Regions from separate parts of the Solibacillus sp. iso_87 genome, predicted to be linked through region 1. Evidence: riboswitches for the same ligand, from Rfam matches in the RefSeq annotation. Region 1 holds a riboswitch; each other region holds the start of a gene.

Region 1 (5,769 bases):
TAGAAGATGTAAAATGGTTTGCCTACTATATTGTGCATGATGAGATTCCCTTTTGCAAAGCGGTCTTCACTGCTAAGGTAAAGGACATTGAACCTTTTACAGGAGACCATGAAACAGAAGGCATGTTATGGCTGACAGAAGAAGAGCTGTGGCAGGAGCCAAAATTAAGTTTCTATATGCGGGATGCAGGAATGAAAATGATGTTGCAGGAAGTGAAAAATCATGAACGATAATGGTAAGATTTTTTCGATACACCATTACCCATCACCCAATCCTCATATCCGATTAGATGAAATTACGTATTGGTCACAAGGACTGCGTGTAAAAGGATTATTGGCGCGTCCTAAAGCCCCTGGTACATATGAAGCGCTTTTATATTTGCGTGGGGGACTTCAATCAATCGGCATGGTCAGACCTGCACGCATTGCCCAATTTGCGATGCAAGGCTTCGTTGTATTTGCTCCATATTATCGTGGAAATCGCGGAGGAGAAGGTAAGGACGAATTTGCCGGCGATGACCGTTATGATGCGGTTAACGGCATAGAAGTATTGAAACAATTTATTCAAGTGAACAAAGTGAATTTATATGGTTTTTCCCGCGGCGGGTTAATGGTATTGTGGACAGCGATTTTACGTGATGATATTAAATCGCTCGTGACATGGGCAGGTGTATCGGATACGATAGCGACATATTGGGAACGTGTTGATATGCGGCGCGGCTTAAAAAGAATTGTTGGCGGTACTCCAAATAAAGTACCAGAAAACTATGATGACCGTACACCATTATTTGAAATCGAAAAGCTTCAAACCCCCGTACTTATTATCCATGGTACTGAAGATCAGCATGTTGATATAGAGCATGCCTATAAACTGGAGCAGTACTTAAAAAAAGAAGGGAAATCTGTTGAGACATGGTACTCATCTGGATTAAAACATCACTATCCTCCAAACCTAAACCGTGACACTGTGAAAAACTTATGTAATTGGATGAAACACCAATAAACACAAAAAAAAACAGCATTTTTCTCTAAGAGAAAAATGCTGTTTTTTGATTAAATAAACGTAGCAAATTAGTAAATTATACTAATGGGCCGCCTTTTTGAACGATTTCTTCATCAACATTCTCGAATTTCTTGAAGTTATTTTTAAACAGTTCAGCAAGTTCAGAAGCTTTTTTGTCATATGCAGCTTTGTCTGCCCATGCATCACGAGGATTTAATACGTTAGTTGGCACACCTTCAATTTCTACTGGGATGTTTAATCCGAATACAGCATCTTTTGTAGTGTCAACGTTATTTAATTTCCCTTCGATTGCAGCACGAACCATTTTGCGTGTATATGAAAGCTTCATACGGCTACCTACACCGTATTCGCCACCAGTCCAACCTGTGTTTACTAAGAATACTTGTGAACCGTGCTCATCAATTTTCTTACCTAATTGCTCTGCATAAACTGTTGCAGCAAGCGGTAGGAATGGAGAACCGAAGCATGTCGAGAATACTGGTTCTGGCTCTGTTACACCACGTTCTGTGCCGGCAAGTTTAGAAGTGAAACCGCTTAGGAAGTGATACATTGCCTGCTCTTTAGTCAATTTAGAGATAGGAGGTAATACACCAAATGCATCGGCTGTTAAGAAGACGATTGTATTTGGATGACCTGCTACTGATGGTAAGACAATATTGTCGATAAAGTCGATTGGGTAAGCAACACGTGTGTTTTCTGTTAAAGAACCGTCTGCATAGTCACATTCACGTGATTCAGGGTCTACCGCCACGTTTTCCAATACTGAACCAAAGCGGATCGCATTGTAAATTTCCGGCTCATTTTCAGCGGATAGGTTGATTGTTTTTGCGTAGCAACCACCTTCAATGTTGAATACACCGTTGTCAGACCAGCCGTGCTCGTCATCACCGATTAAGTTACGGTCTTTGTCAGCTGATAACGTAGTTTTTCCTGTACCAGATAAACCGAAGAATAATGCTACATCGCCTTCTTCACCAACGTTAGCAGAGCAGTGCATTGGGAAGATACCTTGTTCAGGTAACAAGTAGTTCATAATACCGAAGATTGACTTCTTCATTTCACCTGCGTACTCAGTTCCGCCGATTAAGATGATTTTCTTTTCGATAGATGTTATAATGAATGTTTCCGATCCTGTACCGTCTACTTCAGGATCTGCTTTGAAGTTTGGCGCAGATACGATTGTAAACTCGGCAACATGTTTAGCCAATTCGTCTGCTGTTGGGCGGATGAACAATTGATGACAGAATAGATTATGCCAAGCATATTCATTAATTACTTTGATAGATAATTGAGACTCTTTGTCTGCACCAGCAAAACCGTTGAATACATATAACTCGTCACGTTCTTTTAAGTAATTTAAAACTTTCACATAAAGTTTATCAAATACCTCTGCAGAAATCGGACGGTTAACTTTGCCCCAATCGATTTTATTGTTGCAAATTTCTTCTTTTACTATATATTTATCTTTTGGAGAACGGCCAGTGTATTTTCCTGTTTGGGCACGTAATGCGCCTTCAACAGTCAGCACGGCTTCTCCGCGTGATGTAGCTTTTTCAACTAATTGTGGAACAGATAATTGAGTTTTGATGTTTTCCCCGTTTAAAAGTTCTTTCAGCTCGTTAGCAATTTCTACCGAATTCATCTATTAAATACCATCCTTTTTTATAGTATTCCCTTATAGAGGGGAGTTGATTCCTAATTCAAAAATAGTATAACACATTAAGTGAAATAATCTATACTAATTGCAAATTATTTTTTCCGGAATTTTAAACATTGCGAAATACGTCAAAATTTGTTGACAGCACTTGTTTTTTTGCGTAAGATGTTTAATTGAACGGATACTCTTATCCCGAGCTGGTGGAGGGGCAGGCCCTATGAAACCCGGCAACCTGCGTATATTTTATACGTGTTGGTGCCAACCTGATGCAAGGGCAAAAATTCCCTTGAACGATAAGAGTGAAAGGTAACGAAACGTAATATCCTTTCCTCACGTGTGATGAACACGGCTATGAGAGAAAGGATTTTTTTATTTTGTTTTACAATTTCGTACTGAGCGAAAATTATATAGTTACAGCCTTTCAGACCCTCGTGTTAAAGCAAATATAGCTTGACGTTAAAAAGGCGGATACGCATAAGTGTAATTGCCGCAATATAACGGACATGGGTAATGAGTACCGTATCAATAAAAAACAATTGCCAAAGTGATTTAGGAGGAAATGACATGACAAATCGTCGACTGTTTACATCAGAAAGTGTAACGGAAGGACATCCGGACAAAATTTGTGATCAAATTTCGGATGCCATTTTAGACGCTATTTTAGCTGCAGATCCAAATGCACGTGTAGCTTGTGAAACTACGGTAACAACAGGCTTAGTATTAGTATCTGGTGAAATTACAACTTCTACTTATGTAGATATGAAAGGAATTATCCGCGATACAGTAGCAGAAATCGGCTATACACGCGGTAAGTACGGCTTTGATGCTGAGAATCTTGCAGTACTAGTAGCAGTAGGAGAGCAATCACCTGACATTGCACAAGGTGTTGACCAGGCATTGGAAGCACGTGAAGGTTCAATGACGGAAGATGAACTTGAAGCAATCGGTGCAGGCGACCAAGGTTTAATGTTCGGTTATGCATGTAACGAAACACCGGAACTTATGCCGATGCCTATTTCTTTAGCTCACAAATTAGCGCGTCGTTTAACAGAAGTGCGTAAATCAGGGGAATTGGAATATTTACGTCCGGATGGTAAAACACAAGTAACAATCGAATACGATGAAAACAATGTACCTGTTCGTGTGGATACAATCGTTATTTCAACACAGCACGATGAAGAAGCAACATTGGAACAAATCCAAACAGACATTAAAGAACACGTTATTAAACCGGTAGTCCCTGCTCATCTATTGGATGGAGCTACAAAATACTTCATCAACCCGACAGGCCGCTTCGTAATCGGCGGACCTAAAGGAGATGCAGGTCTTACTGGTCGTAAAATTATTGTTGATACTTACGGCGGTTATGCACGTCACGGTGGCGGGGCATTCTCTGGTAAGGATGCAACGAAAGTTGACCGCTCTGCAGCATATGCAGCACGCTATGTTGCTAAAAACATTGTAGCAGCTGGCTTAGCTGACCGTGCTGAAGTACAACTGGCTTATGCAATCGGTGTTGCTCAACCTGTTTCAATCGCAGTTGATACGTTCGGTACAGGAAAAGTAGCAGAATCAGAAATCGTGAACTGGGTTCGGGAACTGTTTGATTTACGTCCTGCAGGCATTATTAAAATGCTTGATTTACGTCGCCCAATATATAAGCAAACAGCAGCATACGGACATTTCGGTCGCACAGATTTAAATGTGCCATGGGAAAATACGGATAAAGCAGCTGAATTAAAAGCAAAAGCAGGAATTTAATAAAATAAAAAGGAGCATCCAGTTAAATGGATAGCTCCTTTTTTTATAATTTCCAATAAACTTCCTATATTATAGGTAGAGATTTCGATAAACGTATATGAGTGTGAATTTATTTCTGAAGTGATTTATAGTATTGTCCCTTCGCTACATATTCGGAAATAATGCGATCCATATCTTCGCGATCTTCTGCAGTTACTTCACGTACGACTTTTGCTGGGCGTCCCATTGCTAAACAATTGGGAGGAATCACTTTTCCCGGAGGAACAAGACTGCCGGCACCGATAAATGCTCCCTCGCCTATAACGGCCCCGTCCAATATGATGGAACCCATACCAACTAAAGCGCGTTTTTTAATAGTACAGCTATGTAATGTAACTTGATGACCTACTGTAACTTCGTCTTCAATAATGAGAGGGTAAGCGGGACTTTGGTGAAGGCAGCTCAAATCCTGAATGCTGACACGCTCGCCAATTATTGTTTTGTTCACATCGCCGCGTATTACCGTGTTAAACCAAATTGAAGTTTCGGCTCCTATTGTTACATCACCGGTAATTGTGGCATAGTCGGCAATAAATGCAGAAGGGTGAATCGTCGGTATTTTATCTTTATAGGGGTAAATCATTTTCAATTCCTCATTTCTTCTATAAAATTGTAGATAAATCTATAGATATCGTAACAAAACATGAAGATTTTTCAATTAACATTTCTTTTAGATTGGAATGTATTATAATTAAACAAACAAATAGTAATATAATGATGCCGAGATTAAAGAAGGCACAATATCATAATTTTTTGATACTCGTTAAAACTCGGACTTAATTTTAAAGGTCACATGTTTATGACATAAAAATAATTTAGATGTAAGGAGTATGGCCATGTGGAAATGGGAAACAGAGCAACAACCAAAAGCCGTAGTCGTTATTCTTCATAGCGCATATGAACATCACCGGTGGTACGCATGGTTAATCGAAAAGTTCCGCAGTTCCCACTTTCACGTTGTAATGGGAGATCTACCGGGACATGGAGAGCAAGGAAAGTATACAAAGTATCATGATGAGGACTTTAAAGAATATTACAAGTATACAAAATTGTTATTGAAAGTGGCACTGGAATATAATTTACCGCTTTTTATCGTCGGAAATGGGCTAGGGGCTGCAATAGCTACGTATGTGCTTCAGAACAATAAAATAGAATGTGCGGGTGTTGTTCTAACATCCCCTTGGTATAACTTAAAGCTGGCACCGGGAAAATTGTCGAATGCTTTATCAAGCTTCAGCGCCATTACATCAAATGTTAAGCTGAGACATGAGTTGGAGACTCACCATCTT
Region 2 (5,769 bases), 1.0 Mb from region 1:
ATCGAAAAAACCGATGAATGGTTTTTTAATGAACATCATTTAGTTGTAGATGTCGCCGATTCGTCCGATGAATTAACTTATTCGTATGAAAAATAAAAGCCCTTTTTCCGCTTCCTAATACGAACAATTTGCCGTTCAAAAAGTTCAAATGTTTCGAATTTATTGTAAATCCATTTTTCCTGATTCAATCGTTATAATGAGTAAGGATTATATCGAGGATTGATGAGGGATTACATGTGAAAGTGAAACAGGAATTTTATTGGCGCTGCGTATTCTTTATTGCAGGCATCATTGTTTTATCATTAGGCGTCGCATTGACGATTAAAGGACAAATACTTGGCGTTGGGTCATGGGATGTCCTTCATATCGGACTACAAAAAAACTTGGGCTTAACGGTCGGTATGTGGTCTATTATTTTAGGCTTGCTTATTCTGGCTGTCGATACGTTATTCACGAAAAGATTGCCGAAAGTCGGAACTTATTTGGATATGTTCCTGACAGGGATTTTTATTGATATATTTTTGATTGTATTACCGGATGCGAATACGCTGTTAGAACAAACATTGGCGTTTGTTGTTGGCGTTGTCCTGCTAGGCTTCGGCTGCGGGATGTATATGGTCGCAAACCTCGGTGTAGGACCTCGTGATACGTTAATGCTGCTGTTAGTGCATCGTCTTGGATGGAGTGTCAACCGCGCACGTACGACAATGGAAGTAACGGTTGCTGTCTTAGGTTTTGTATTGGGCGGACCAGTCGGAGTCGGTACTGTATTTATGGCGTTCGGCTTAGGGCCTGTTGTACAGTGGGCGCTCAAATGGAACGGAAAACTGTTCCACCGCACTGCAGGTGTTGAAAGTGTTGTTATATAAATTATGGGGAGAGCAAGCATAATGCGTTTGCTTTCTTTTTTTACATTTAAATTATTATAATTTTCAAAAAATACTTTCGTAACAATGGAAAAAGGTGCATAGTAGTAAGTGGAGGTGTTTTTAAATGATACATATTGAAAATATCCATTTATATCGCAATGACAAACAGATTTTAAACGATTTAAGCTGGCATGTACAAAAGGGTCAGCATTGGGCCATTTTAGGGTTAAACGGCTCGGGTAAAACAACGTTGCTGAAAGTAATTAACGGCTATATTTGGCCAAATGAAGGTAAAGTCCAAGTACTTGGTGAAACATACGGCAAGACGTATATACCGAAACTGCGGACACGAATTGGCTGGGTGAGTAATGCGATGATCGATAACTTCAACTGGCAGGATAACGCGATTGAAATCGTGCTCAGCGGCAAATTCGGTGCCCTTCGTCTCTTCAATGATGTGACGGAAGAAGAAATTGATCATGCGGTTTCAATTATGAAGCATTTTCACTGTGACCATTTAGCGAATAAATCATTCGAGCATTTGTCACAAGGTGAACGCCAGCGTGTTCAAATAGCAAGGGCCATTATGGCAGATCCGGAAATTTTAATATTGGATGAGCCGTGTGGCGGTCTGGACTTGATCGAACGGGAAAACTTGCTGCAAACGATTGAACAGATTGCTGAAGCAGAAAACGGCCCTACCCTTATTTATGTAACGCACCATGTAGAAGAAATTCTGCCTTGTTTTAGCCATGTGCTTTTAATGAAAGACGGAAAAAATGTCGAAGCCAATGCACGCGAAGTTGTTTTAACAGACGAATTATTAAGCGATTTCTTCGGGCGGGAAATCAGTTTGCAGATTGAACGCGAACGTGCCTGGGTCGCAATTAAATAAAACGAACCAGCAGGAGTCCGTCTCTTGCTGGTTCATTTCATTTATAAGCATTAAATATGATATTCAATATTTTCATCGACGTAATGCCATTCATACGGTGTTTCTTGGTATACGTAGTAGTTCAGCCAGTTGTAGAACAACAGATGCGAATGGGCACGCCAAACATTTTTCGGTGACTGCAGCGGGTCGTTATTCGGGAAATAATTGATTGGGATTTCCGTATTGTCCGGATCCTTCTCAACATCGCGGAAGTACTCATCTGATAATGTCGTTGCATCATATTCCAGATGCCCTGTAATCATTATATGTTTATTGTTTTTCGATTGAACGATAAACACGCCCGCATCATCCGAATAGCTTAGTAAACGCAAGTCAGGATGTGCCCTCACTTCATCAATCGAAACCGATGTATGACGTGAATGAGGTGCCACATACTCATCACTGAAGCCCCTTACTAAATCTACTGTTAAATCCGTGATTACATGGGAATAAACACCGGAGCACTTTTTCGGCAATTCGAATTTTCCAATGCCAAAATGGTGATACAGGGCAGCTTGAGCGCCCCAACATATATACATGATTGAAGTGACATGTTCATTTGCCCAGTCCATCACATGCGTAATTTCATTCCAGTAACCTACATCCTCAAAATCCATTTTCTCTACTGGCGCTCCTGTAATAATCAGTCCATCAAAACGACGGTGCTTCACTTGGTCAAACGTCCGGTAAAAAGTATCTAAATGCGATTTGGAGACATTTTTTGATTCGTATGTAGCCGTGTTTAAAAATGTCACATCTACCTGTAACGGAGTATTACCGAGTAAGCGCAGCAATTGCAGTTCGGTTTTCTCTTTTTCAGGCATTAAATTAAACACTAAAATATTTAACGGTCGAATTTGTTGCGTTTTCGCACGGTCTTCCTCCATAACGAAAATCTTCTCTTTTCTAAGCAGTTCACCCGCCGGTAAATGTTTCGGAATATTAATCGGCATTCCACTTTCCCCCTCATAAACTATTTCAATAAACTTTTAATAATCTGTCGTGTTCAGGCAATGCATTGTTTTACGAGCGATACGAACCGTTCCAGAACAATATAAAAAGCCCCTCTCACTCCAGCAAAACAGAATTGAGAGGGGCTTTTACCCGTTCTTATCTGCCAAGGTCAACACCTTGCTGGAAGTAGCACCTTTCTAGTTGGACTAGAGGTTGCTGAAGCATCATAAGGCCAAGTCCCTCCGCTTCTCTTGATAAGACTATTAAATTGTCATTAGTGTATCATGTACTTTGTAATTTTGCAATAATTCCAAAAATATTATTTTACTCTTCCTGCAGCTGCTCTTTTTCTATAGTAAATAAGATTGTCTCCAGCCGTTCATCCCAAACACGTGTCAAAGTATTGTATACCCGTACAAAATGCCTGTTTTCTTTTTGGTCGAACAGTAAAAAACATAGGACCGGTATATCATTAATCTGGATCGATTCCGTTGAAACAACACTTGTAATATAGTGCGGTACTTCATCATCTGCCACCGGTTGTTCGGAAAGTTGCTGTTGAATGAACTCAATCAGCACCGTCTCTTCAATCGCTTCGATTTCTTCTGTTTCGATTGTCGGAAAAGGCTCCGGAAACTCTTCCAAATCCGCAAATTCCTCCAGATTGCCCTCCAAAGGCTTTTCATGAATCGGGCTGTATTGAATAAAATAACTTGTTTCTTCAAGTTCCTCTTCAAAAATGCCCGATTCCAGCTGTGCTTTTCCTTTAGCAGTAAGTGCAAATTCCTGTTCCTTCACAATCATGCCCAGTCGTAACATTTTATTCGTCAAATCATGAATAAATAACGGTTCCACCAATAAAATTTCAGCTAAAAGCTCTACATTTTTCAGCTTCGCCTTCTCAAATGAAATGAGCATCATCTTCATTAAAATATCCATGGCATTGCGCATTACCGGATGATATTTCACTTCCAATGTGTGAATCGGAATGGCATATTGGATTTGCTTTTTGATTTCAATGGACGGGTTTTGGATGAGTTCTTTCTGCAGTTGTATCACTGTATTTTGTAAGTCCATTCAATCCCCCTGTTTCTACACAGCAAAATAGCCGTCCTGCTCTTTTGCTGTCGTTAATACATGGGCATACATATCCCGTGTTTTCGCGCTCTTTGGACGCTTTGTAAACATTTCCGTACTGCCGACCATAATGAGCAGTTCCCGTGCGCGTGATAATGCAACATTCAAGCGTCGGTAATCTTTCGCAAACCCGATTTCTCCACGCTCATTGTCATGATTCCGCACCAAACTGACGATAATCACATCCATCTCCATCCCTTGGAATTTATCGACAGATCCTGTACGGATGTGTAAATGCGGTACACTGATTTCCTGTTCAATCAGACGATTGATGCGCTTCACCTGCTCCGCGTAGAATGAAATAACACCTACCGATTTTAATGCGTCTTGCGGAATCAGCCCTTGTGCTTTCGCCTGTTCTGTTGCGGCATTCAATTCTAGCAGCTGCTGTTTAATCTGTTCCAGCTCAGCTAAATTGAATAAACTCGAACCTTCCTTCATACGCTCTTCAAAATACGGCTTGGCGTTCGGAATATCAAGCCATAGTAAATGGTGGTTTCGTGTAATTTTTGAAGTTTCAAGGAAATGATCGCGTACGGCATCCGAATCTTCCAAACCACATTGCAGCTGTTCGGATTCATTTTCGTAGAACGGTGTAATAGTTGACATAATATTTTTATGCATACGGTATTGAAGGGCGAGCATCGTTTTGTTTTGGGACGGCAAATTGTTATAAAGACGTTCAAACAATGATTCTTCCAGTAACTTTTCAAGCTCCCGTTTTTCTTCAAATGTTGTACTTTCCTTCACAACTTGCTCCAATGTCTCTTCAAATGTCGCATCGCCTACAAGCGGCGGCAACTGGTGATGGTCCCCAACTAAAATAATTTTTGCGCCTTTTAACATCGGCAGTAACAGTTCCGGTGGTGTTGCTTTCGAAACTTCATCAATAATAACGACATCAAATGTCGGATAGTTGTCCATAAACTCTTTATTTGCCGATGCAACACAAGTTGTGCCGATCACATTGGCATGTTTCACATACAATTTGCGGATTTCGTCCAAGTCATGGGCATTGGCATTTTTCAGTAAACCGTGCCATTCATTTTGAAGTTCTGCCGTTACCGGAAGCAAACTAATTTTCACTTCAAGCGTCTCGATCTTTTCTGTAAGAAGTGTAATCTTTTCGTTTACTTCAATGATCGCCTGCTCAGGGTTCAGTTTTGTCAGCTGTTCGAGTTCTGTCCGGCGTTTTTCAAGCTGGACGCCTTCGCTGTTGATTCCTTTAAAGCGCACTGTTAACTGTTCTACAGTCTCAGTACCAAGGGCAATCTGTTCATTTAAAACTGCCAGCTCTTCCGCTTTTTTGTTCAGTTGTAGTTCCACTTTTTCACGGTTTTGGTGCTGTGTTTCAGTTTTCATCTGATCCAGTTCATTTGTTGCGAGCAGTTCTTCCAGCTCATCTGTGGAATGGTTCAGCGTAATCGATGGATCGATTTTTTCATTGATCGCATCCATTTGGGATTTCACCGCTGTTGCCTCTTCTTCGAGCTGCTGAAGGTGCTGTGCTTTGACATCATTTTGTTCTTTAAACTGAAGAATGATTTCCTCTTTCAGCTTTTCGAAAATAAGCACCGTTTCACGTATCGCATCCATATATTTATTGTTCAGCTGCTCGATATATTGCATGCGCAAATGAATCCCCTGAATGGAGCGGGTACCGTTTTGAGCATTTACGCGACGGTCTCTAAAAGCGATACTAAGCTTCGTCAAAAACTCCTGAATCTCTTCAAGCGTATAATGATGACCCATATCCAGCCTGTCCGGTGTTACATGGATACCTAACGCCGTTTCGCTGTAGTGCAATGCCTTTTCCAGACGTTCCTTCACATCTTTAATCGGCTTATACTGCTCCATTTGCGGCTGAATTCGATC
Region 3 (5,769 bases), 1.4 Mb from region 1:
ATGCCGTTATCAAAAAAGGTTCGCAATAAGGAGCTTTCATCAAAAACATTTACGAGCTTATTCATTACAACATTTATAGTAAGTTTTGTTTCAGTATTTTTAACAGTATATATTTCTAAAATCGATCTAAGCTGGACGATTTTTTTATATGTAATACCTGTTGTAGCGATTATCGGGGCAATATTTGCAGTCGGTAAGGAACAAAAAATTAAATCGGCGATCGTGCTTGTCAGCATTATTGGGATTGGCTATTTAGTAAGTGCGCCATTTTTAAATGCAGATGAAAAATTCAAGTCTTCAGAGATGAAGGAAAAGACAGAAATTTCGCCGTTTGATGAGACGAAAACACCGGCAAGTGTACCGCCGAAGTTCGTTAAAAACAAAATGAAAAAAGCGTTTGGACAGGTGCCAAACACGAGCTATTATGAATTAGGAAATTTGCAAATTCAAAAAGTGAATGATCAGTATGTTTATATTGCACCTGTAGAGTTTTCAGGATTCTTTAAGTGGTTCAACGGAAAAACAACACCTGGTTATTTCACGATGAGTGCTACAGATTCAAGCGATAATCCAAGGTTTGTGAAGGCTGAAATGAGCTATGTTCCATCTGCTTATTTAAATAAAAATCTGGAGCGTCATATTCGTCTTCAAAATCCATCATTAATTTTCTATGGAGATCCGCAGCTGGAAATTGATGAGGATGGAAAACCATATTACATCCGTTCTTACGGCGAATTTATTTCGGCACGTAACGGCTTTGATGTAAAAGGGGTTGTGCTTGTTGATGCGGAGACGGGTGCAACAGAGAAAATTGCGATTGCAGATGTACCGGCATTTATTGACGGTGCTGTATCACCGGAAACAGTAAGTTTGCAAAACAGTTATTATGGTAACTATGTTCATGGCTTCTGGAATAGTCTTGTCGGCAAAAAGGATGTTAAGTTGCCGAGTGATGAAGGTACGGAAGCAAATGTAAGCCCGGTCTTTATGGAAGACGGGGAAATGTATTATTTCACTGATTTTACAAGTCCAAAAGAGGGCGTTGACTCGATGCTTGGTTATGCATTAACGCATGCACGTACTGGTGAAGCAACATACTATACCGGAAATCTGGAAGAGTCCTATATGGATTCACAAGGGGCTCTTGAAATTATCGAGAAAAAATTTATTGAAAAAGAATGGGAAGGCGAAATGCCGATCCTTTACAATTTCTACGGTGAAGCGAGCTGGCTGTCAGCTGTACTTGATGCGAACGGATTCCTGCAAAATTACTTCATCGTGTCTGCAGCAAATCCTGAAATTTCGGCATTTGGTACAACACCAAATGAAGCGTTAAGACTTTATAAAACAGCGCTAAGCCGTGGCGGAAGTACGGTAGACGGTACTTCGAATGCCGAAGAAGCTAAGGCAACGGTAAAAGTCGTGCGTGTTTATAAAGAGCGTGTAGGTGATTTCACAATTGTATCATTCCTGGCGAACACAGGTGAAAACTTCATCGTTTCTACAGAAGTTGCACCATTTGCGATTTACTTGCAAGAAGGTGACCAGGCGACGATTACGTATGCGAAAACAGGAGAAGATTTCCAGCCTGTAAAAGCATTACAGATTGAAGGGTTGAAATAAACAAAAGGAGTATGCCATTTTGCGGCATGCTCCTTTTTATTAGCTTACTTCCAAGTAAAGCCTTGTGAAGCAAGGAACTCTTTAATATGAGGACGGTTTTGTTCAACTAAGTAATCAGCCATTTGTTTCGTCCATGTTGCCGTCTTCTGATTTGAAGAACGGCTGTTATAATAATCTTCCATAATTCCATCGTATTCCTCTAGAAGCGTCTCGTATTTATCAACGTCATAACCATTTTCATGCAATACTGCAGCTACCGGTAAACGCGGCTTTGTTTCATTGCGTTTTGTCGGTGTACCGATTGTCATCGCAAATAATGGGAAAACGTATTGCGGTAAATTGAACAGCTCGCTGATTTCCTTAGGATTTGTACGGGCACCACCGATATAGCAAATGCCGTAACCCATTGATTCAGCTGCAATAACGAAGTTTTGGGCAAATAATGCAACATCTGCTACCCCTACAAGTACGTTTTCAGCCGTGTCAGCAGAAATATCGACCCCGTGCTTTTGACCTGCTACTTGCAGACGTTTGAAATCTACGCAAAACAAGAAAGAGGCACCCGCTGTTTTGAACTGGAATTCGTTTTTAGACAGTTCACCAAGCTTCGTTTTCTTTTCTTCATCCGTTACCCAGATGACACTGTATGCCTGTACAAAATGCGAACTTGCCGCCATTTGCGCTGTTTCGATTAAATCGATGACTGTTTCTTTTGAAATTTCCTCACCTGTATATTTACGAACAGATGTATGACTGCGTAATAATTCTTTAGTATTCACGTGAACATCTCCCTTTTATGTAATAAGTAACTTGTATATCCTTCAACCTTATTTTAGTCAATATTTTACTTGAAGTCGATTATTAGCGTCTGTTCAATTCATAGGGAGGAGATTTTTGCATATCGTTAAATACAGATAAGAGTAATCAGAATAGAAATCTGAAAATTTTAATTTTTTGTGTTGACATATCGGATTAGTATGTTTTATACTGAGACTCAACGATGGAACACAAATCACATAACTCTTATCAAGAGCGGCGGAGGGAATAGGCCCTGAGATGCCCGGCAACCAGTAAGTGATGAACTGACTAAGGTGCTAAATCCTACAAAATGGACAATCATTTTGAAAGATAAGAGGAGGCAAACTTGCTCATGCGCAACCCTCTTCTTAACTGAAGAGGGTTTTTTTCATTTAAAAAATCCTCCTCAAAAAACACCGATTTCACCATCGATTAAATTTTTGGGGGTAATAAAATGACAAATTTAAGACCAGAAACTTTATTATTACACGGGGGTCAAAAGCCAGACCCGGAAACAGGGGCAATCGCAGTTCCGGTTTACCGTACAACGGCCTATGCATTTAACGACACAGCTCATGCGCAACGTCTATTTGCATTACAGGAAACAGGAAATATTTATTCTCGTATTATGAACCCGACTGTCGGGGCATTTGAAGAACGGGTTGCTTTATTAGAAGGGGGCACAGCTGCAGTAGGGCTTTCATCTGGCGCAGCAGCAGTGGCATTTTCGATTTTAAACGTAGCCGGTGCAGGGGATGAAATTGTTGCGGCAGGTTCACTTTACGGTGGGACTTACAATTTATTCGCAACTACATTGCCTCGCTACGGTATTACAGTAAAATTTGTGGATGAATCAGATCCTGCAAACTTCCAAGAGGCAATCACGGATAAAACGAAGGCGATCTTCGCTGAAATTATCGGAAATCCAAGCTTGAAAGTACTGGATATTGAAGCGGTAGCAAACATCGCTCATGACAACGGTCTTCCTTTATTAATCGACAGCACATTTGCTTCCCCGTACGGAAGTAATCCGATCGAATTCGGCGCGGATGTTGTCATTCATTCTGCAACAAAGTGGATTGGCGGTCATGGAACGACAATCGGCGGAATTGTCGTTGATGCCGGGAAGTTTGACTGGACGCAAGGAAGACATCCAGGATTTACAGAACCGGATACTTCTTACCATGGTCTACGCTACGGAATTGACACAGCAGGCGCTGCATTTGCGACAAAGCTTCGTGTTCAACTATTGCGTGATTTTGGTCCAACATTATCTGCTGACGCGGCATTTAACTTCCTGCAAGGACTTGAAACGCTTCATTTGCGTATTGTCCGTCACAATGAAAACACACAAAAAGTTGCCGAGTATTTAAGAAACCACCCATTTGTGGAATACGTAAATTACAACGGCTTTGAAGATTTTGCGACACATGATTTAGCGAAGAAGTATTTGAAAAACGGCTTCGGATCAATTATTACGTTCGGCATTAAAGGCGAACGTGAAGCAGGGCGTCAAGTAATTGATAACGTGAAATTGTTCTCACATGTAGCAAACGTTGGGGATGCCCGTTCGTTGATTATCCACCCTGCAAGTACAACGCACCAACAGTTATCTGCGGAAGAATTAAAAACTGCCGGCGTATCGGAAGAGCTCATTCGCTTATCGATCGGGTTAGAAGCAGCAGAAGATATTATCGCAGATTTAGAGCAGGCATTAGCGAAAGTTGCGATTGAAGTAGGCGCAGAAACAAACGCATAAAACTTAAAAAGGCTTAGCTTTTCCCATTCGAGAAGCTAAGTAACTTTCAGAAAATTAATTCCTACTATTTTCATAAGTTTTATTGACAAATGTAATACCGAGTAATACAATTGGAATAATAATATTACCAACCGGAAAAAATTTAAAGTGATGTTGCAGCATCATTGGAAGAAAAGGAGTTGTTCAACATGGGGAAAGTATACAGTGCACAAAACGTTGCTGCCTATATTATTTATGAACTAAATGACGTAAAGGAATTTGTGAACGCTTGCGCGATCCAGCAAATTTTGGCGGATGTGAATACTATGTGGCAGCATGTTTTTGGACACAGTGCTTTCTCAGAACAAGCTCACGATCATGCCACAGCGGGTTATGTTATAAAAGAAGTTGCCGAAGAATACAAAATTCATGGTACAGCCCATATTTTATCGCCAGCCAGAGAATGGTTCTTAAAATATGGTGAATTTCAGTTAGTGGAGCGCCCATACGCGGTCCCTAACTACTCGGCAAAAGAGGAAATCGTCATGACCAAGATTTTAACTGCATATCGTTTACGGGCATACAATGATATAAACGTGGCAGTATAAAATAATTCCGGAACACTAGCGAGCCCCCTTGCTAGTGTTTTTTATTTTTTTTACGGTGTATGCCGTTTATTAGAAGAATAGAAACGGTTATTAGAAGAAGTTTTGGGGATATTAGAAGAAATGGTGATGTTATTAGAATTTGGATGAACTTGGGGTTTGGGTATGCATTTTTGAAGGCAAAAAACGGGTGCTGAAACGGTGGTAACGTTTTTATTAGAACATTGGTGCGGGTTATTAGAAGAAGTGTGAGCGATATTAGAAGATTAAGCGAGGATTTTAGCACATTCCGGCCTCATATTAGAACATTAAATGTTTATATTAGAAGACCACAATTTTATTAGAACATTTTAAAATATATTAGATGATTTCCGAATATATTAGAAAATAACAAAACGCTCTTACCACCTAGCCCCAAATACAAGAAATGACTGGAAATACTTACGTCATAGTCCCTAAATTAGCTCTTAAAGAATAAAATTTGGATGAATATTGACCGTTTACAGTAAACAAATGTCCTTCTAGGCGAGATTCCCCTTGTTTTCATGTATTATATAGGATAGAATTTTCTTTAAGATAAATTTTTTGAATTATTCGTTAATATATGTGTGTTAAGAATTTGGAGGAGAAAGGCAATGGCAACAATCAAAGCAGCGATCTTAGGATTTGGCACAGTAGGTCAGGGAATTTACCATATTTTAAATGAAAAGAGGCAGGAGCTTCGCGAAAAGCTAGGTGTTGAACTGGAGGTCGCGAAGATTTTAGTAACCGATGCAAGCCGTGAGCGTGTACCGGGCACAAAACATTTAATGACGGAATCAATGGATGACGTACTGGCGGAAAATAATCTGCAAGTTGTATTTGAAGCGATTGTAAATGAAGAGCCGGCATTCACTTACTTAAAGCGCGCTGTTGAGGCGAAATGCCATGTCATTACAGCGAATAAGGTAATGCTTGCAAAACGGGGCGAGGAGCTTGAAGCATTGGCGAAAGTAAATGGTGTTT
Region 4 (5,769 bases), 680 kb from region 1:
ATCGCCTTGTTATATAAAGAATTTGGACAATATGACGAAATGTACGATTTGCTAGATAAGGCAAGTGAGCGGCAAAACAGTGAAGCTATGTATGAACTGGGAAACTGCTATTTTGAGGAGCTTGGTGAAAAAGGAAGCGAGCAACAGGCGTTCTTACTCTATAAAAGTGCTGCACAATTAGGTCAACGAGATGCAATGAATAATTTAGCAGATATGTATTTGAACGGTGAGGGAACAGCAGTTGACGAACAACAGGCGCTCAGCTGGTTTAAGAAAGCTGCACATTTAGGTGTCGCCGAAGCGATGTTTACCCTCGGAATGATGTATGAACAGGGGTTAGGAACCAAATGTGATGAATCACAGGCCTTTGCCTATTATTCTCGCAGTGCAGAACAGCAAGATGTCGAGGCAATGTATCGCATTGGTATGATCTATTTTTCAGGAGAACTAGGGCAACAGCCAAATAATGAAAAAGCGTTGGAGTGGTTTTTAAAAGCGAGTGAACAGTTTCATGTCGATGCAACATTTAATATCGGCTACTGCTATGAACATGGTTATGGTGTAGCCCGAGATAACGAAAAAGCAATCCATTACTATAAAAAGGCAAGTTTACTTGGAGATTTAGAAGCGACAAAAAAAGTTGTAAGTTACTATGAGTTGACGGACGCAGCAGAAGCATCCAAATGGCGGGAAAAGCTAATAGTTCTAAATAACGATATATATGAATAATAATGTGATAGATACAATAAAAGTTTACATTTCCAATTTCCCTGTCATAATTTAGACCCATTTCATGGAGAAAAATAGGTTTAATTTTAGTGGAAAATAGGAAATATATTATAAGGGGAAAGTATTAAGAAGGGGGAATTTTCATGTTTATGTTTGCAGTCCATCAATTCTCTTCTGAACACAATGAGGATAGTATTCAAAAACTACAGCAAATGCTATTAGAACAGCGAGAGAATCTGACGACGCTATGTACAATCGTTGAATATTTAAAAAGTTATGTCCAAACAGGATTAGATCATAAAGATGTTGTTAAATACAAGCAAAAAATCCAAATGATGACGGATAAACAAATCAAACGTTACAATCAAATTGATGAGCTTATCAATACGAATATTCTGGAATTGAAGAAGGGTAAAACAGCAGATAATACCGCACTTATATACGGTAAAGAAGTTCGGAAAATTGAATCTGGTGTTCGTACTTTAAAACTGTTTGCGAGCGATGCAGTGAATATGTTAGATCTAAACAAACATATAGAAAATCGCAGTATTGAACGTATACGCTATTTTGATAAACGCTCTACATCTTTGGAAGCAGAAATTATTTCCCTAACAAAGCAACTATCTTATAAATAAAATAAGAGGCCATTCTACCATAGTTTTTTAGGTAGGATGGCTTTTCTTATGCAGATCTAAAAATTGTAATACCCGTCTGACCATGTTTTGCATAAAAAAGTTTATACTTATAAGAGAAGCGAACGAAATAGGAGAGAATGAATATGAAAACAGTAGTAGTTGTAGGTGGCGGGATTACCGGGCTATGTACGATGCATTATTTGAAGAATAAAATGCATGAACAAAACGTGGAGGCGCGGTTAATACTGATTGAAAAGAACGCATATTTAGGCGGGAAAATTCATTCCGAAAAGGATAAAGGTTTTATTATGGAAACGGGGGCTGACTCAATTGTAGCTCGCCATCCAGGGGTTTTGGAGCTTGTAAAAGAGCTTGATTTTGAATCAGAGCTTGTCTATAACGAAACGGGAATTTCTTACATTCATACGAATAATGAGCTGCATCCAATCCCCGCAGGATCGACATTCGGTATTCCAATGAGTGTAGAATCGCTCCTGTCGAGTACGTTAATTTCTGAAGAAGGTAAGAAAAGAGCACTTCAAGATTTAGAAATCCCGAATACTAAATTTACAAAAGAAAGCTCTATCGGTACATTTTTAGAGTACTTTTTGGGTGAAGAAATAGTCCGCAAGCAAATCGCCCCTGTATTAGCGGGTGTTTATTCAGGTGATTTATATCAATTAAGCATGGCGTCCACTTTGCCGTATTTAGTGGACTATAAAAACACCTACGGATCGATTATTAAAGGTTTCGAAGCACATCGTGAGCAATTCGAAAAAGCGGCGAATAAGAAGTTTATTTCTTTCCGTTCAGGTTTATCGGCATTAATCAATCGTTTAGAAGAACAGCTGCCGGAAGTTGAATTCATGAAAAATACAGTGACAAAGCAAATCCGTAAAAAAGAAGAGCAATATGAAGTTGTGCTGGAAGATGAAACGATTTTAGCGGATGTTGTAGTACTGGCTGTTCCGAATGAAACGGTACGTCATGTCATGCCGGACGATTCATTGGAGGAACAACTGAAAAAGTTCACGACGGCATCTGCTTTAACGATGTATGTGGGCTTTGATGTACCGGACGATATTTTACCGGCAGATGGTACAGGCTTTATCGTTTCACATAATAGTGATTTAGTTTGCAATGCGTCTACATGGACGAGCCGTAAATGGAAACATACGTCGGCAGAAGGAAATTTACTCGTTCGTCTGTTTTATAAAAATATTAATCCGCGTTATGAAGAGTTGGCTGCTATGTCTGATGAAGAGCTGACAAAAGTTGCATTGGAAGATATACGTCTTAGCTTAGGTGTTGGAGCGGAACCGACAGTCGTCAATGTAACAAAGTGGGTTGACCAAATGCCCCGCTATGATTTGGCGCATAATGAAGCATTATCGAAAGTTACACAGCAACTGGCAACTGATTACCCGAATGTCCTATTAGCGGGATGTGCCTATTTTGGAGTAGGAATCGGTGCATGTATTTTAAACGGCAAAAAAACGGCTGAACAGATTATTAGCCGAATTATGTAAAGAAATACTTCATTCAGCTAAAGGGTATTGACGTAAGTATTAGATAACGTTATGATTCATTTAATTATTTTTAAAATTCATATTATTTTCTTATCAAGAGAAGTTGAGGGACTGGCCCGATGAAACTTCAGCAACCAACATTAAGTCAGGTGCTAAATCCAGTGGCAAATGCCAGAAGATGAGAAGGGATTAAGTTGATAACTACTATGCCTTCTTTTATTTAATGAAAGAAGGCTTTTTTGTATCGTTAATATACTGAAAATACTGTAAATGATGGAGTGAAGGCAATGGGTTTACTTGAAGAATTACAAACACGCGTTTTAACAGCAGACGGGGCAATCGGAACACTTCTTTATTCATATGGGTTGGATTATTGTCATGAAGAGATGAATATTGCACGTCCTGATATTATAGAGAAAATTCATAGCGAATATATAGCAGCGGGTGCAGATATTATTCAAACAAATACATACGGCGCAAACCGGATTAAGCTTGCACGTTATGGCTATGAAAATCGTGTCATGGAATTTAATGAAGCCGCATTAAAAATCGCAAAGCGTGCTGCCTCACTGGATGGGCAATACGTTCTGGCGACAATTGGTGGTATTCGGGGAATTCGAAAAAGTGATGCGACATTAGACGAAATTTTAGCTGCATTCCAAGAGCAGGCCGAAGTATTACTGGCTGGTGAACCAGATGGTTTTTTACTGGAAACCTATTACGATTTTGAAGAATTATCGCATTGTGTCCATCTTTTACGTTCAATGACTGATTTACCGATCATTGCTCAAGTGACGATGCAGGAACCCGGTGTCCTTCAAAATTTAATGTCTTTAAATGAAGCATTTCAAGATTTAGAAAGATTAGGTGCAGACATTGTTGGGAGCAACTGCCGGTTAGGTCCTTTCCATACAATTCAGGCGTTTGAGGGAGTCAATTTACCGAACAAGGCTTTTTTATCTGCTTACCCAAATGCATCTTTATTAGATATTGAAGATGGCCGTGTTGTATATGAGTCCGAAACCGATTATTTCGCACGTGCAGCTGTTGAACTCGTAAACCAAGGAGTCCGTTTAATTGGCGGTTGCTGCGGAACAACACCGAAGCATATTGCAGCTGTAAAAAAACGTTTGGCGAATATGGAGCCAATCGAAACGAAAGAAGCGAAACATGGGCAAACACAATTTGTCCGTATTCCAGAGCCACGTAAGCAAGAGCCGCTCCACGAAAAAGCAAAACGTGAACGCTCTGTTATTGTTGAACTAGATACACCGCGCCATCTGGAAATTGACGGCTTTGTCGAAGGGGCAAAACAGCTGGCAAAAGCGGGTGCCGATGTCATTATGATGGCTGATAACTCACTTGCTTCGCCGCGTATTAGTAATATCGCGATGGCCGCTATTTTAAAAGAGCATGGAATTCGTTCGTTGCCGCATTTAACGTGCCGTGACCGCAATTTAATTGGGCTTCAGTCACATTTAATGGGACTTGATGCACTGGAACTTCATGATATTCTAGTCATCACAGGGGACCCGACAAAAGTGGGAGATTTCCCGGGGGCGACGAGCGTATACGATGTTTCGTCAATGGAGCTTATTTCCTTAATTAAGCAGTTAAATAAAGGCGGTTCATTTACAGGGAAATCGCTGCGCAAACAGGCGAATTTCTCGGTAGCCGCTGCCTTTAATCCGAATGTCCGCGTATTGGACCGTGCAGTAGCTCGTTTAGAGAAGAAAATTGAGCATGGTGCAGATTACTTTATTTCACAGCCGGTTTATACGAAAGAGAAGATTATCGAAATCTATGAGGCGACTAAGCATTTGGAAACACCAATCTATATCGGGATTATGCCACTTACTTCTTCACGCAGCGCGGAATTTTTACATCATGAAGTACCTGGCATCAAATTGTCCGATGAAGTACTTGCGCGTATGGCTGCCTGCGGGGACGACAAGGAAGCATCGACAGCAGAAGGAATCGCGATTGCCAAAGAGCTACTCGATACAGCATGCAAATACTTTAACGGTATTTATTTAATTACGCCGTTTTTGCGCTATGATATGACGCTGGAATTAATGGACTATGTAAAACAATATGATGTGGAAAGTAAAGGAGTTCAGTCGAATGTATAATCACCCAATTCATGAGCAATTACAAAAAAGAATACTTATCATCGATGGTGCTATGGGGACGATGCTTCAGGCAGAAAACCTAACATATGAAGATTTTGGCGGAGAAGACTTAGACGGATGTAATGAAAACCTGGTGCTGACAAGACCTGATGTATTGGGCAAAATCCACCGTGAATATTTAGCTGCTGGTGCTGATATTATTTGTACAAATACGTTTGGCGGAACACCAATCGTATTGGATGAATATGACTTAGGCGACAAGGCGGTTGAAATTAATAAGCGGGCGGTTGAAATTGCACTGGAGGCGGCAAAAGAGTTTTCAACACCGGAATGGCCTCGCTTTGTCGCAGGTGCAATCGGCCCTACGACGAAAACATTGTCGGTAACAGGCGGTATTACATTTGAAGAGCTGGAAGAAAACTTTTATATCCAGGCAAAAGCGCTAATCGAAGCTGGGGCAGATCTTCTGTTAATGGAAACTTCCCAGGATATGCTGAATGTTAAAGCAGGAACGATTGCGATTCACCGTGCATTTGAAGAACTTGGCAAAGAGCTGCCTGTCATGATTTCAGGGACAATTGAGCCAATGGGAACAACGCTTGCCGGGCAATCAATCGAAGCATTTTATATTTCAATTGAGCATATTAAACCGTTGTCTGTCGGACTGAACTGTGCGACAGGTCCGGAATTTATGACCGATCATATCCGTTCATTAGCGGAGCTTTCGAATGGTTATATTAGCTG

What was found. Region 1 has a riboswitch for S-adenosylmethionine ahead of metK (methionine adenosyltransferase). Riboswitches for the same ligand answer to the same signal wherever they lie in the genome.
Region 2: another riboswitch for S-adenosylmethionine. It lies ahead of metA (homoserine O-acetyltransferase MetA); the one in region 1 lies ahead of metK (methionine adenosyltransferase).
Region 3: another riboswitch for S-adenosylmethionine. It lies ahead of AC0VXV_RS01825 (O-acetylhomoserine aminocarboxypropyltransferase/cysteine synthase family protein); the one in region 1 lies ahead of metK (methionine adenosyltransferase).
Region 4: another riboswitch for S-adenosylmethionine. It lies ahead of AC0VXV_RS18305 (bifunctional homocysteine S-methyltransferase/methylenetetrahydrofolate reductase); the one in region 1 lies ahead of metK (methionine adenosyltransferase).

The regions. Positions count from the first base shown of each region.
Region 1 covers NZ_CM149656.1:2,907,612-2,913,380, reverse strand. The annotation lists gene AC0VXV_RS14790 (NUDIX hydrolase) at 1-233, shown strand, start outside; gene AC0VXV_RS14785 (alpha/beta hydrolase family protein) at 223-1,002, shown strand; gene pckA (phosphoenolpyruvate carboxykinase (ATP)) at 1,079-2,665, opposite strand; SAM riboswitch class I at 2,865-2,980, shown strand; gene metK (methionine adenosyltransferase) at 3,245-4,441, shown strand; gene AC0VXV_RS14770 (gamma carbonic anhydrase) at 4,551-5,063, opposite strand; gene AC0VXV_RS14765 (alpha/beta hydrolase) at 5,317-5,769, shown strand, end outside.
Region 2 covers NZ_CM149656.1:1,902,348-1,908,116, reverse strand. The annotation lists gene AC0VXV_RS09515 (HesB/YadR/YfhF family protein) at 1-96, shown strand, start outside; gene AC0VXV_RS09510 (YczE/YyaS/YitT family protein) at 243-869, shown strand; gene AC0VXV_RS09505 (ABC transporter ATP-binding protein) at 994-1,764, shown strand; gene metA (homoserine O-acetyltransferase MetA) at 1,815-2,756, opposite strand; SAM riboswitch class I at 2,911-3,018, opposite strand; gene AC0VXV_RS09495 (nucleoside-diphosphate sugar epimerase) at 3,082-3,834, opposite strand; gene AC0VXV_RS09490 (DEAD/DEAH box helicase) at 3,850-5,769, opposite strand, start outside.
Region 3 covers NZ_CM149656.1:360,522-366,290, forward strand. The annotation lists gene AC0VXV_RS01815 (hypothetical protein) at 1-1,623, shown strand, start outside; gene nfsA (oxygen-insensitive NADPH nitroreductase) at 1,668-2,402, opposite strand; SAM riboswitch class I at 2,644-2,758, shown strand; gene AC0VXV_RS01825 (O-acetylhomoserine aminocarboxypropyltransferase/cysteine synthase family protein) at 2,876-4,180, shown strand; gene AC0VXV_RS01830 (hypothetical protein) at 4,369-4,767, shown strand; gene AC0VXV_RS01835 (homoserine dehydrogenase) at 5,400-5,769, shown strand, end outside.
Region 4 covers NZ_CM149656.1:3,585,334-3,591,102, reverse strand. The annotation lists gene AC0VXV_RS18320 (tetratricopeptide repeat protein) at 1-729, shown strand, start outside; gene AC0VXV_RS18315 (chemotaxis protein) at 873-1,364, shown strand; gene hemG (protoporphyrinogen oxidase) at 1,508-2,893, shown strand; SAM riboswitch class I at 2,981-3,078, shown strand; gene AC0VXV_RS18305 (bifunctional homocysteine S-methyltransferase/methylenetetrahydrofolate reductase) at 3,181-5,025, shown strand; gene metH (methionine synthase) at 5,018-5,769, shown strand, end outside.